Regions from separate parts of the Chromobacterium sp. ATCC 53434 genome, predicted to be linked through region 2. Evidence: predicted binding sites of a transcription regulator. Region 2 holds the regulator's gene; the other holds the start of a gene.
The links. The regulator FNR, encoded in region 2, switches genes on or off when oxygen is low (the NO sensors DNR and NnrR bind a similar motif). The targets are predictions, from matches to a motif close to TTGATNNNNATCAA.
Positions count from the first base shown of each region.

Region 1: a site for FNR is predicted at 2,476-2,489, ahead of CXB49_RS02365 (DUF3149 domain-containing protein). Genes of this name have one in related genera too.

Region 1 is NZ_CP025429.1:539,014-546,259, reverse strand. It holds gene CXB49_RS02375 (arginine deiminase) at 1-224, opposite strand, end outside; gene arcD (arginine-ornithine antiporter) at 300-1,751, opposite strand; gene CXB49_RS02365 (DUF3149 domain-containing protein) at 2,273-2,404, opposite strand; gene CXB49_RS02360 (CDP-6-deoxy-delta-3,4-glucoseen reductase) at 2,578-3,609, opposite strand; gene CXB49_RS02355 (SDR family oxidoreductase) at 3,649-4,569, shown strand; gene trmB (tRNA (guanosine(46)-N7)-methyltransferase TrmB) at 4,607-5,287, shown strand; gene CXB49_RS02345 (glutathione peroxidase) at 5,514-5,993, opposite strand; gene CXB49_RS02340 (DUF1841 family protein) at 6,124-6,603, shown strand; gene CXB49_RS02335 (D-2-hydroxyacid dehydrogenase) at 6,815-7,246, opposite strand, start outside.
Region 2 is NZ_CP025429.1:697,825-705,070, forward strand. It holds gene hemN (oxygen-independent coproporphyrinogen III oxidase) at 1-1,380, opposite strand, end outside; gene fnr (fumarate/nitrate reduction transcriptional regulator Fnr) at 1,487-2,233, shown strand; gene CXB49_RS03165 (DUF1853 family protein) at 2,291-3,055, opposite strand; gene CXB49_RS03170 (IS630 family transposase) at 3,030-4,076, opposite strand; gene CXB49_RS03175 (hypothetical protein) at 4,105-4,332, opposite strand; gene CXB49_RS03180 (RNA methyltransferase) at 4,322-5,086, opposite strand; gene CXB49_RS03185 (inositol monophosphatase family protein) at 5,232-6,023, shown strand; gene CXB49_RS03190 (multicopper oxidase family protein) at 6,162-7,246, shown strand, end outside.

The DNA of each region.
Region 1 (7,246 bases), 160 kb from region 2:
ACCTTGGCCAGGGCTTCGTGCACCTCGATCACTTCGATGCCGCGGGCGCGCATCTGCTCGACCATATAGGCATGGTCCTTCTGCGCGCGCTCCACCCAGATCACGTCGTCGAACAGCAGATCGTGGCAGTTGTCGGGGGTCAGCCGCTTGTGGGCGAGGCCGGGACGGCACACCATCACGGTTCGCAGCTTGCCGCATTCGGAATGGACACCAAATTTGGTCATGACGATACTCCTTGATTCTTGTTGGACTGCAGGGGCGGGCGAACCGCCCCCATGACTGGATTCGAAATCTTTCGCCTACAGGCCGATCTGGCCGGCGCTCAGCATGTAGACCGCGATCAGCGCCAGCACCACCACGATGGCGGCCAGCACGGCCTCGATCAAATTGAACGGCTTCTGGCCCTGCTCTTTCTTGGCCCACAGGTAGAACAACAGGCCCGGGGCGTACAGCACCATGGACAGGAACAGGTATTTGGGACCGGCGGCGTAGATCAGCCAACCGCCGTAGACGGTGGCCAGCACCGCGGTCCAGAACTCCTTGGCCCGGCTCTCGCCGGCGGCATAGCCCTCGCCTCGGCTGGCCACCAGCCAGGAGTAGCCGGCGCACAACAGGTAGGGGATCAAGATCATCGAGGTGGCCAGCGACAGCAGCGCCAGGTAGCCGGCCGAACTCTTCAGCGTGATCAGCAGGAACAGCTGGATCAGGCCGTTGGTCAGCCACAGCGAGGCCGCCGGCGTGTCGTTGGCGTTGACGGTGCCGAACACCTTGGGCATCACGCCGTCCTTGCCTGCGAGGTAGGGCGCCTCGGCGGCCAGCAGCGTCCAGGCCAAGAGCGCGCCGCCGACCGAGATCACCAGACCGGCGTTCATCAGGTTGGCGCCAACCGGGCCGAAGGCCTTTTGCAGCACATAGGCGGTGGACGGGTTCTTCAGCGCGGCCAGTTCCGCCTGGCTCATCACGCCCAGCGACAGCACCGACACGGCGACCAACAGCGCGATGGTCAGCAGGAAGCCGATCACCGTCGCCTTGCCGACATCCCGCATGCTCTCGGCGCGGCCGGAGAACATCGAGGCGCCCTCGATGCCGATGAAGACCCAGACCGTCACCAGCATCGTGCTCTTGACCTGGTCGACGACGGAGCCGAGCTTGGCGTTGCCCCAGAAGTCCAGGCTGAAGGTATCGACCTTGAAGGCGAACACGATCAGGCCGATGAACAGCGCCAGCGGCACCAGCTTGGCGACGGTGGTGATGGTGTTGATGAAGGCCGCGCCATGCACGCCTCGCAGCACCAGGAAGTGCAGGCTCCACAGCAGCACCGAGGCGCAGGCGATGGCGATCGGCGTGTTGCCGTCGCCGAAGGCCGGCACCCAGAAGGCCAGCGCCGAGAACATCACCACAAAGTAGGAGACGTTGCCGATCCAGGCTGAAATCCAGTAGCCCCAGGCCGAGTTGAAGCCCATATAGTCGCCGAAGCCGGCCCTGGCGTAGCCATAGACGCCGCCGGAGACTTCCGGCTTTCGCGAGGCCAGCATCTGGAACACGAAGGCCAGCGCCAGCATGCCGACGAAGGTGATGGCCCAGCCGATCAGGATGGCGCCGGCGCTGGCGCCGGCCGCCATGTTCTGCGGCAGCGAAAAGATGCCGCCGCCTATCATCGAGCCGACGACCAGCGCCGTCAGCGCGCCCAGCTTCAGCCTGGGCGCGGCGCCTTCTACTAGGCCGGCCTGGCTTGCAGTTTCAGTGGACATTTTCATTCTCCAATCGAGGGATGTGAACCGTGCTTTTTCTCTGTTTATTATTAAATTCTTATCATCTGAAATAATGGTATACGCGATTAAAACGGCCGTTCCACAGCTGTCGCGGGCGAGATTGATTTGCGTCAAGCGGGCAAGCGGGACAAAACGCCCACTAGCGGGAAATGCGACCAAGGCTTGCAGCAAGGCGTCATACCGTGGCGTCGGCCTCGGCGCCAGGTTCAGCATAGGTGCTATAGCGTCAACCGACCGGTGGCATCGGCGACACCATGACTTACGGCAAGAAAGGATTAAATGAATATTAGAATCAAAGGCTTAACAAGATGACGATGCGCATCGGCCAGTACAGGGACAAAGTTGCTTGGCATTGCCCAGTTCAATGGCATTATTGAGGGACCCGACGAACACCGTGGAAGTTCGCCGCCGGCGCGGCAAAAAAAGAGGCGGATACGGCCCACCACCGTACCCGCCAACACACACATCAAGAGGAAATGCGAAAACTCAAACGACGACTGTCACTTGCCGGGCCGGTTGATATTCCTGAAGATCACCCACAACGCACCCAGCACCACCACAGTGGTCACCACGATCGTCAATAGGCTCAGGCGGCCCACGTCGTCGGACAACAGCAGGGTCAACAACTCCATGGTCTCCTCCTTTTGGGCCTGTGGCCCGTTTGATTGCCGATGACATAATAACCATCCCGCCATTAATGATATTGACCCATGTCAAACCGCGGCCCCGCCCCGTTTGATGCTGCGCAAATAAAAAGCCCCCGGCTGCTAGCCGGGGGCTTTATGTATACAAATCAGAACCTTGTCTACTTGGCGCCGCTGTTCATGTCCTTGGCCAGGAAGAAGGCGTCGGAGAAGAATTCATCGTTCGGCAAGCCCCGCTCGCGGGTGAAGGTGCCGTGCGCCGCCTCGACCATCACCGGCGCGCCGCAGGCGTAGACCTGATGGCCGGACAGGTCGGCGAAATCCTCCAGCACCGCCTGGTGCACAAAGCCGGCGCGGCCGGTCCAGCCGTCCTCCGGCAGCGCCTCGGACAACACCGGAACATAGCGGATGTGCGGATGCACGGCGGCCCAGCCTTCGGCCAGGTCGGCCATATACAGGTCGGCCTTGCTGCGGGCGCCCCAATAGAAGACCATCGGCCGGGTGATGCCGTGATGGATGGCGTGCTCGATGATGCCCTTCACCGGCGCGAAGCCGGTGCCGCTGGCGATCAGAATGATGGGCTTGTCCGAGTCCTCCCGCAGGAAGAAGGAGCCGAGCGGCCCCTTGAAGCGCATGATTTCGCGCTCCTTCATCTGCTGGAACACGTATTCGGAGAAGGAGCCGCCCGGCTGATGGCGGATGTGTAACTCCAGGAAGGCGTCGTCATGCGGCGCGTTGGCGATCGAGAAGCTGCGCTTCTTGCCGTCCTTCATCAGGATGTCGATATACTGGCCGGAGCGGAACTGCAGCCGCTCCGACACCGGCAGCTTCAACTTCAGCACCGCCACATCGTGAATCTTCTCGATCTTTTCGACGCGGCACGGCAGCGTCTTGATCTGCATGTCGCCGGCGCCGGTGACTTCGCGCACCTCGATGCTGACATCGCCCTGCGGCCGCGCACAGCAGAACAGGGCCATGCCCTGCGCCTGCTCGGCCGGCGTCAACGCCTTTTCCTGGAAACCGTCCTGGCTGACTTCGCCGTCCACCACCTTGCCCTTGCAGGCGCCGCAGGCGCCGTCGCGGCAACCGTAGGGCAGGCCTATGCCCTGACGCAGCGCGGCTTCAAGAATGGTTTCGTGCGCTTCCACACCGAATGCATGCCCACTGGGGAGCACCTTCACCTGGCAAGTCATGTCGTTTCTCAATCCCGAATTCTGGCTAAAATGCACACCATGCGTACCCTACTTGTTGTCGGCGCCGGCGATGTCGCCCGCCGTGCATTGCCGTTGCTGCAATCCCGCTGGCGAGTGCTGGCGCTGTGCCGTTCCGATCAGGCCGCCTCGCGCTGGCGCGCGCTCGGCGCCACGCCGGTGCCGGCCGACCTGGACCGCCCCGACAGCCTGGAACGGCTGGCCGGCCTGGCCGATGCCGTGCTGCTCACCGCGCCGCCGCCCGGACAGGGCCGGAACGACCCCAGGATGCGCAAGTTATTGTACGCGCTGGCAAAAGGTCACAGCATACCACAGCAACTGGTCTATATCAGCAGCAGCGGGGTCTATGGAGATGCAAGTAGCATGCTGCTCGACGAAACCGCGGCGCTGAAGCCACAGAGCGAGCGCGCGCTGCGCCGAGTCGACGCCGAGGCGACGCTGCGCCGCTTCGCCGCCGCCCGCGGCGCGGCACTGACGATACTCCGCGCGCCCGGCATCTACGCCGACGAGCGGCTGCCGCTGGCGCGCTTCGCCTCCGGCGAACCGCTGATCGACGCGGCCGAGGACAGCTGGAGCAACCATATTCATGCCGACGACCTGGCGCGATTGTGCGTGGCCGCCCTTGCCCGTCGAAGCGGCGGCATTCGCGTCTACAACGCCTGCGACGACCGGCCGCTGCCGGTCGGCGAATGGTATCAGCGGCTCGCCGACACGCTGGGCCTGCCCTGCCCGCCGCGGCTGCCGCGCGACGAGGCCCGCCGGCGGATGTCGCCGCAACGCTGGTCCTTCCTGGCCGAATCCCGCCGTCTGGACAATCGGCGCATCCGCCGCGAACTGGCCATGCCGCTGCTCTGGCCCAACGTCTTGCACTACCTGGCGGCGCTCGGCGCCGATCCGGCGCGCAAGGCGGCAATACTCGCAAGCTACGCCGAGATTCGGTAACATCGCGGTTTTTTTGAGTTTTCAGCAGGCCAGCAAAATGGAAAATCCGGCTTTCAAACGAGCGATCAGAAGCTTTGTGCTGCGACAGGGTCATCTGTCGTCGGGTCAACAGCGTGCGATGGACGAAGGCATGCCGCGCTGGGGCATAGACTATCGCCCCGAGCCGGTCGACCTTGAGCAGGCCTTCGGCCGCGCCGCGCCCAAGATTCTGGAAATCGGCTTCGGCATGGGCGGCGCCACCGCCGAAATCGCGGCCGCCAATCCGGACAAGGACTATCTGGGCATCGAGGTGCACGGCCCCGGCGTCGGCAATCTGTGCAAGCTGATCGCCGAGAAGGAATTGAGCAATCTGCGGCTGATGCGCCACGACGCGGTGGAAGTGCTGGACAATATGCTGCCGGACGGCAGCCTGGACGGCGTGCACATCTTCTTCCCCGATCCCTGGCACAAGAAGCGCCACAACAAGCGCCGGCTGATCCAGGCGCCGCTGGTGGCCAAGCTGGCCAAGAAACTGAAGCCGGGCGGCTATTTCCACGCCGCCACCGACTGGGAAGACTACGCGATCCAGATCCTGGAAGTGCTCAGCGGCGATCCCGATCTGGAAAACACCGCCGCCGACTACGCGCCGCGCCCTGACTACCGCCCGCTGACCAAGTTCGAAGCCCGCGGCATCAAGCTGGGCCACGGCGTCTGGGACCTGGTCTTCCGCCGGCGGTAGGGTGCGTCACCCCAACGGGGCGACGCACCGTTGGGCGATGTACCGTCGGGCGCCGCGCCGACAACGCTCGCCCCCTCGCCCTCCCAGCAGCCCCGTATGGTGCGTCACCCCGAAGGGGCGACGCACCGCAACGGCGACACATTAATAACGCTCGCCCCCTCACCTTCCCGGTGGCCCCGTAGGGTGCGTCACCCCCATCGGGGGCGACGCACCGGAAGCCAAGCCCTCACCCGGCCAGCAGCGCCTTGATGTCTTCGACCAACTCGTGCGGCTCGACCGCCGGCTCGTAGCGCTTCACCACCCGGCCGCGCGCGTCGATCAGGAATTTGGTGAAGTTCCACTTCACCGGGTGCGGATGCGGCGAATCGGCCTGGGTCAGCCAGCGCCATAGCGGATCGGCGCCGGCGCCGTTGACCTCCAGCTTGGCGAACAGCGGGAAGGACACGCCGAAGCGTCCCTGGCAGAAAGCCAGGATCTCCTGCTCGCTGCCCGGTTCCTGGCCGCCGAACTGATTGCACGGAAAGCCGAGCACCGCGAAGGCCTGGCCGGCGAAATAATCCTGCAGCTCCTGCAGGCCGGCATATTGCCGCGTATAGCCGCACTCGCTGGCGGTGTTCACCAGCAGCGCCACCGTGCCCTCGTAGGCCGAAAACGCCTGCAAGGCCCCGTCGGCCCGCTGCGCGCTAAAATCGTAGAGCGTGGTCATGACAAGCTCCGTCCCGTATAATGCCGCAGCCCGGAATGGCAGCCGCCTGCGACCCTGACCCCTTGCTGTTGGATGATGCGGACGGCGTGTCCGCGCCGAGTCCCGCCCGTTATCGCCGAGGTCTATACCGATGCTGTTCAACCCCAGCCGCCAGGACGCCCGTCGCTTCTTTTTCGACACCTGGAGCAAGTCCAAGTCCGGTCAGCCCATGTCCGACCTGGAACAAATCGTCCTATCCATTCTTATAGACCACCCTGAGTACCATCCCATCCTGGAAAATCCGCAGGCCTTCCTGGAACAGGAGTGGACGCCGGACATGGGCGAGACCAATCCCTTCCTGCACCTGGGCCTGCACGTGGCGATCGCCGAACAGCGCTCGATAGACCAACCGTTCGGCATCCGCGCGCTGTACGCGCAACTGGCGCTGCGCCACGGCGACGAGCACCGCGCCCAGCACGAAATCATGGAATGCCTCGGCGAGATGATCTGGCACGCGCAGCGTTATGGCGGCGGTCCGGACGTCAACCGCTACATTTCCTGCATCCGCGGCAAGCTGGGCATGGGCGAGGAAGAGGCGCCGCGCGCCAATCCCAACGATCTGGACGACTGAAAAAAAGCACCGTGGCGGAGAACCGGCCACGGTGGAACAAGCGGGGCAACTCGATGCGGCGATAGCCGTACGAGCCATTTCAAGTTAGTCCATTCATCAAAGAGATGCAAATCTATTTAAATAGTTTCGATAAAATCGCCATAATCGCCCAGAAAAAAGCCGGAATCCCCTATTGTGGACCCGGCTTTTCAATTGAATGGCTTGCTTCTGCTTAAATCAATCGATTCAGACTCTCGCCGCGGACATGCGCTTCGATATTGGCGGCCAGCTGCGCCGCCAGCCGGTTCATCGCCTCCGCGCTGGCCCAGCCGACATGCGGCGTGACGATCAGGTTCGGCAGCCGCGCCTTCAACAAGGGATTGTCCGCCGGCGGCGGCTCGACGCTCAACACGTCGAAACCCGCCCCGCCCAGCTGCCCGTACTTCAACGCCGCGACCAGGTCGGCCTCGTCGACCAGGCCGCCGCGCGCGGTATTGATCAGGATCGCGCCCGGCTTCATCGCCATCAGCTCCGGCTGGGCGATCATGCCGCGCGTCCCGTCGGTCAGCGGACAATGCAGCGACAACACGTCGGCGCGCGCCAGCACCTCGGCGAACGGCAGCCGCCCTTCCCGGGTCCGTGACTCGCCCTTGCGCTCGGCGAA
Region 2 (7,246 bases):
GGTCTGGCGCTCGCGCAGGTGGCGGTCGAAAATCATCGCGATATTGCGGATCAGGAAGCGGCCTTTCGGCTCCACCATCAGGAAGTCGCCGTCGAAGGACAGCAGGCCTTGCTGTTGGAAATCGCGAATCTGTGGCATTTCCGCCGCAAAATACTGGGCGAAATTGATGCCGTGCACCTCTTCTATCGCCTCCACCGACAGCGAGAAGCGGCACATCAGGCCCTGGATGACGGTTCGGCGCAGCACGTCGTCGTTGTCCAGCTCCAGTCCGCGCGCCACCGGCAGCCGGCCCTGGTCCAGCGCGGCGTAATAATCGTCCAGCGTCTTGTCGTTCTGGCTGTAACAGGAGCCGACCTTGCCGATGGCCGAGACGCCGAAGCCCAGCATGTCGCAGTCGGCGTGGGTCGAGTAGCCCTGGAAATTGCGTTGCAGCCGGCCCTGGCGCAGGGCGACCGCCAATTCGTCGTCCGGCTTGGCGAAATGGTCCATGCCGATGAAGACGTAGCCGGCGTCGGTCAGCGTCCGCACCGCGTCCTGCAGGATGTCCAGCTTGACCGCCGATGACGGCAGCTCGGCCTCGACGATGCGCCGCTGCGGCATGAAGACCGATGGCAGGTGGGCGTAGTTGTACAGCGCCAGCCGGTCGGGATCGAGCGCGATCGCGGCGTCCAGCGTCTGCCGCATCGAGTCGCGGCTCTGCAGCGGCAGGCCGTAGATCAGGTCCAGGCTGACCGATTTCATGCCGGCCTCGCGGCCGGCCTCGATCACCGCGCGGGTCTCGGCCTCGCTCTGGATGCGGTTGACCGCCCGCTGCACTTCGGGATTGAAGTCCTGCACGCCGACGCTGATCCGGTTGAAGCCATATTCTGCCAGCTTGAACATTGTTTCACGCTTAACCTTGCGCGGATCGATCTCGATGGAATATTCTCCGTCGCTCAGGAACGTGAAGTTGTCCTGCAGCATGCCCATCAGGCGCTCGAGCTGGACGTCGGACAGGAAAGTCGGCGTGCCGCCGCCGAAATGCAGCTGTATCACCTTTTCGCGGCAGCCCAGCGCCTCGGCCGTCAGGCGGATTTCCCGCTCCAGATAGTCGAGGTAGCGATCGGCTAGGCTCTTGTTTTTGGTGATGATCTTGTTGCAGCCACAGTAATAACAAATTGTGTTGCAAAACGGTATATGAGCGTACAATGATAAAGGTTTGCGATTGGCTCCGATCCGGCGCTGGCGCAGACTGTGCTGGTAATTGTCAGCGGAAAAGCCCGGCGTGAAGCGGTCCGCGGTCGGGTAGGACGTGTATCTTGGTCCCGATCCTTCGAGGCGTTCGATCAGTTCCCGATCGAACTCGAAATGGGCGGGAGAAAATGGACGGGTGGTTTTCATGTCGTATTCGGATGGTAAAACTTCTGGTGGACTGGTAAATTTGCGGAAAACCTGCGAATTCCGTATTGACAAGGGTCAAGCTTCGACGGCTTGCGGCAAACACAGCATGTCTGAACAAAATCAAACTTCCCTGCATTCACTGAAAATCTCCTGCTCCAGCTGCAGTCTGCGCGAGCTATGCCTGCCGGTCGGACTCAACCGCGAGGAAATGAGCCAGCTGGACACGGTGATCCGCCAGAGCCGCCGCCTGAAGCGCGGCGAGTACCTGTTCCGCAGCGGCGAGGGGTTCAAATCGCTGTACGCGGTGCGCACCGGCTTTTTCAAGACCTCGGTCGCCAGCCAGGACGGTCGCGAGCAGGTCACCGGCTTTTTGATGTCGGGCGAGCTGATGGGGCTGGACGGCATTTCCACCAGCAGCCACAGCTGCGACGCGATCGCGCTGGAGGACAGCGAGGTGTGCGAGCTGCCGTTCAGCCGGATGGAGATGCTGAGCCGCGACATTCCCAGCCTGCAGCACCATTTCTACCGGCTGATGAGCCGAGAGATCGTCCGCGACCAGAACGTGATGCTGTTGCTTGGCAATATGAAGGCGGAGGAGCGCATCGCCGCCTTCCTGCTGAATCTGTCGCAGCGGCTGTCCACCCGGGGCTTCGCCGCCAACGACTTCATCCTGCGGATGAGCCGCGAGGAAATCGGCAGCTTCCTTGGCCTGAAACTGGAAACGGTCAGCCGCACGCTGTCGAAATTCCAGCAGCAGGGCTGGATCACCGTCGACCACAAGCACATCCAGCTGGTGCGGGTGCAGGATCTGAAGGACCTGATTTCCGGTTGCCTGCACGCCAGCGGCCATTGAGCCCGGCGGGCGCCGCATCGAGCAAGGCAGGCCATGGGCCTGCCTTTTTTCATGTCTTCAACCGGCCTGGCCGGCGATCAGGGCGCGCAGTGCGGCCAGCCGCTGCGGATCGGGCCACCCGGGCGGCGTGACGAAGCCGCGGGCGGCCTCCCGCCAGCGGCCGTCGCCGTCCGGCTGCAACTCGGCCACCAATTGCGGCGACGGGCAGGCCAGCAGCCGCTCGCGCAGCGCCGCCTCGTCCAGCGTGTCGGCCCGCTCCAGCCACGCCGGGGCCAGCCAGGACAGCCGCGGCAGCCAGGCCCAGCGCGAGTCGTCGCGGCGCCGGGGCCATGTCTCGGCCAGCGGCGCGTGCCAGCCGCGCAAGGCGTCCGGCGCCAGCGGCGGCGGCAAGGCGTGATCCGCTGGAAAGAACAGCCAGCCGGTCAGCCGGGCGCCGGCATGGCAGTCGGCGAAACCGTCCGGCAGCCGCGCGGCGGCGTCCGGATGGCGGCTCAGACGCAATTGTGTGGCAAGTTTGGTCGCTTTCAACCGCCAGGCGTCGCGAAGGCCGGGACCGACCAGCGAGTCGGCTCCGTCGCCCAATTGCAGATAGAATTTGCTGGCGGTCTCCAGGTGCCACGGCTCGCCGTCCAGCCACAGCAGGAAGTCGAACTCGCCCACCGTGCGGCGCCCGCTGTCGATGACAATCAGGTTTTCCGCGGCGACGCGGATGTGCGGCGCGTGGCGGAACCAGAAATAGAAAAGTCGTTCAGCATATCGACCTATTAATCCGGCAGTCAAATACCGTACAGAAAGCTCATGCCGCGTAGCGGATTTTTTCATGCCGGAAGTACGACCGGATTCTGGCCGGCTGCTTCTGCAATGAGCGTAAATGGGACAGCACTTTCCCTTGAAGTTGACCGTCTGATCGAACCGGCTCACCTGCGCTCATTCTGGCCTTCAGGTCGCCGTTCAAGTATTCATCCGGGTTCAGTTCCGGTGAGTAGCTGGGCAGGAAGAACAACTCAATCGCCTTCTTGTTCTCTTCCTCCTCCAACCATGCTTGCACCAGCTTGCTGTGATGCACGCGCAAGTTGTCGAGGATCAAGAACACCTTCTTGCCGCCAGCATCACGGATCAGCCGCATCAGAAACTTGATCAGCACCCGGGCCGTCAAGGTCTCCCGGTACAGCATGAAGCGCATCTTGCCTTGGTTGGTAATGGCCGAAATCAAGTTGATGCGCGCTCTTTTCGATTGGGATAACACCAGAACTGGGGTTTGGCCTTTTGGGGCGTAGCCACGCGGAAAGTGCTCAACACTCGACACCGCCGATTCGTCGCCCCAGCTGATTTCAGCCATTTCCGCTTTGGCACGCGCGACGATAGCCGGGTATTCCTCCTTGAGCCATTTCTCGACTGCTGCCGGTCGCTGCTCATAAGCGCGTTTGAGCGGGCGCTGCGGCGTAAAGCCCCAGCGGGCCAAGTACAGACGGACAGTACGGATCGGCAGATCGATCAGAAACATCTGCTTGATTACAGCCTTGACCGCCTGAGCACTCCACAGGGCAAACCTCAGCTTCATCTGGTCTGGCGTGCGATCCACGATGTCCTGCTTGATCCGGGCTTCCTGCGCCTCGGTCAGCCGACGGCCGGTGCCTTCGGCGCGACCGCGCTTCTGTTCTTTGAATCCCTGCGCACCTAGTGCTGCCTCACGCACCACCCAGGCGGAAATGGTGGGGCGGCGCAGCCCGAGTTCTTCGGCAATACTGGCTTGAGACCGGCCTCGCTTGTACATCCGGATAGCGGTACGCCTCAGCTGCTCACGGGCGGCCAGTTCAAGCTTGCGCACATCGATTTTTTCCATGCCGGAAGTATACAATCTGTACGGATTATTACTGCCGGATTAATAGCCGCTTGCCGTCGCCGTCGGCGAGCCAGGCCAGCAGCGGGGCCGGGTCCCGCGCCAGCCGGCTTAAGCGCGCCGGGCCGTCCTCGCCCAGGAGCCGCCACGCCGGCAGCTCGTCGCCGCAATGCCAAGGGGAGGGGGAGGTCAGCAGAAAGGCGAGATCGCGCACCGCAGGGTGCGCGCAGGGCAGGTCGGGGACGGTTTCAGTCGCCATCCCGTTTCAGGCTGCCGTCGGCGGCGCGCTGAACCTGCTTGAAGAAGCCGCGCAAGATGTCGATCTCCTCGCGCAACAGTCCGGCGCGGTTGAACAAGGTGCGCATCCGCCGCATCAGCCGCTCGCCGTTGCGGCGCTGGAGGTAGCCGATGTCGTCCATCGCCTGTCCCAGGTGGCCGCACATGCCCTCGACCTCGCCCTGGGTGGCGGCCTCGCCGTCGGGGCGCAGGTATTCGACGTCGACGCCGGTATGGCTGAACAACTCGTAGGTCATCACCTGCACCGCCATCGCCAGGTTCAGCGAGAAGTAGTCCGGATTGCCGGGTATCGTCAGCAGCCGGTTGCACTGCTCCACTTCCTCTATCGACAGGCCGAAGGTCTCATTGCCGAACACCAGGGCCACCTGTTCGCCGTCGCGGGCGCGGGCGATCAGTTCCGGCGCGGTCTGGCGCGGCGTCGCCAGCGGCGTGGTCAGTTCGCGGCGGCGGCTGGTCAGCGCGCAGGCGACGGTGACGTCGGCCAGCGCTTCCGACAGCGTGCCGACCACGACGGCGCGTTCCAGCAGATCGGCTGCGCCGGAGGCCAGCGTGGTCGCTTCGTCGCTGGGAAACGCTTTCGGTTCAACCAGGTACAGCCGGCTCAATCCCATGGTTTTCATCGCGCGCGCGGCCGAGCCGATGTTGCCCGGATGGTTGGGGCGGGCCAGCACTACGCGGATGTTTTGCAGAAAATCAGGTACTTGGGGTTTATTCATTGGCGTTTTCACATTAAAATAGCGGGCATATATCAAAAGCCCGCGCCCAGGCGTCGGGTTTTTTTGTTCCTTAACCCAGATTGTTACTGGCGGGTGTCGCGTCATCGACGGACACCCGCCCATCGTTCAAGTGTAGAGGCCGTCAATGCATCCGATGCTCAATGTCGCGGTTAAAGCCGCTCGCCGCGCAGGCAGTGTTATCCAGCGCGCGTCGCTCAACCTCGACGCCATCCGCGTAGAGAAGAAAAAGCACAATGACTTTGTGACCGAGGTGGATCGCGCCGCCGAGGACGCGATCATCAACGTCATTCTCGAAGCCTATCCGAAGCACGCGATTCTAGCAGAAGAGTCCGGCGCCAAAGGCGTGGGTTCTTCCGAATACGAATGGATCATCGACCCGATCGACGGCACCACCAACTTCCTGCACGGCCACCCGCAATACGCGATCTCGATCGCGATGGCGCACAAGGGCCAGATCCAGCAGGCGGTGGTCTACGACCCGAACCGCAACGATCTGTTCACCGCCTCGCGCGGCGTCGGCTCCTTCCTCAACGACCGCCGCATCCGCGTCTCCAAGCGCTTCATGATGAACGAGTGCGTGATCGGCACCGGCTTCCCGGTTTCCGATCAGAGCTATATCGATCAGTACCTCGGCATGCTGAAGGACGTGATAGGCAAGACCGCCGGCGTGCGCCGCGAAGGCGCCGCGTCGCTGGATCTGTGCAATGTCGCCTGCGGCCGCACCGAAGGCTTCTTCGAGCTGAACCTGAAGCCGTGGGACATCGCAGCCGGCAGCCTGATCGTGCAGGAGGCGGGCGGCATCGTCACCGACCCGACCGGCGAGCAGGGCTGGTTCGAGTCCGGCGACATCGTCGCCGGCAGCCCGAAGGTGCTGGCCCAGCTGCTGCAACTGCTGGCGCCGCACGTCAACAAGTAAGCGGACAGCGTTCCGAAAAACGGCAGGCCCGATGGCCTGCCGTTTTTTTATGCCCGCGGGCATCGGACGCGGAACTGTTGCCACCGTCGCCACTCTAGGTTCAATATACCCGTGTGGGGTATCTTAACGGAGTGCGCGATGCAACGTCGTCAATTGATGCAATGGGGGGGCGCGCTGGCCCTGTCGCCGTGGTTCTTCAGGCCGGCATCGGCCGAGTCGGCCCATGCCGGCCATGGGGCGACGGGGGAGGCGGCGCCGATGCCGGACGCCGCCGCGCTGGGTTTGGCCAGCGGCTTGCCGCTGCCGGATCTGAAGCGCTTGCCGCTGGAGCGCAAGGACGGCGCGCTGCAAGGCTGCCTGACCGCGGCGTCGCTGAATCTGCCCTTGTTGCCCGGCAAGCCGGCGACGGAATTCTGGGCGTACAACGACAGCGTGCCCGGCCCGGCCATCGAGCTGATCGAGGGCGAAACGCTCAGCCTGCGCTTCGACAACCGCCTGCCGCAGCTGACCACCGTGCACTGGCACGGTCTGCCGATTCCGGCCGATCAGGACGGCAATCCGCACGATCCGGTCCTGTCCGGCCAGGGCCGCGACTACCGTTTCTCCCTGCCGCCCGGCAGCGCCGGCACCTATTGGTACCACCCGCATCCGCACGGCCATACCGCCGAGCAGGTGTACCGCGGACTCGCCGGCGTGTTCGTCGTCAGGAGCCGCAACGATCCGCTGGCCCATCTGCCGGAGCGCTGGCTGGTGCTGTCCGATCTGAAGCTGGACGACGGCGGCGCGATCGCCGCCAACAGCGAGGCCGACAAGATGGATGGCCGCGAGGGCCAGTTCGTGCTGGTCAACGGCGCGTGGCGGCCGAAGCTGGCGCTGGGGCGTGGCGAGCGCCAGCGCTGGAGGGTCTGGAACGCCACCAGCGCCCGGGTGCTGAAGCTGGCCTTGCCGGCGCATGAGGTCTGGCTGGTCGGCACCGACGGCGGCCTGATCGAAAAGCCGCGCCGCGTCGAATATCTGTTGTTGCCGCCGGGCGCGCGCGTCGAACTGGCCGTCACCGGCCGTTTCGACGCCGGCAAGCCGGCCGGCCTGATCGCGCTGCCGTACGCGCGCGGCAAGATGATGGGGCCGGAGCAGGGCAAGGCCTTGCCGCTGCTTGATGTCGAGGCCGGGCCGACGGAGACGACGGCGGCGCTGCCGTCCAGGCTGCGGACGATCGCGCCGTT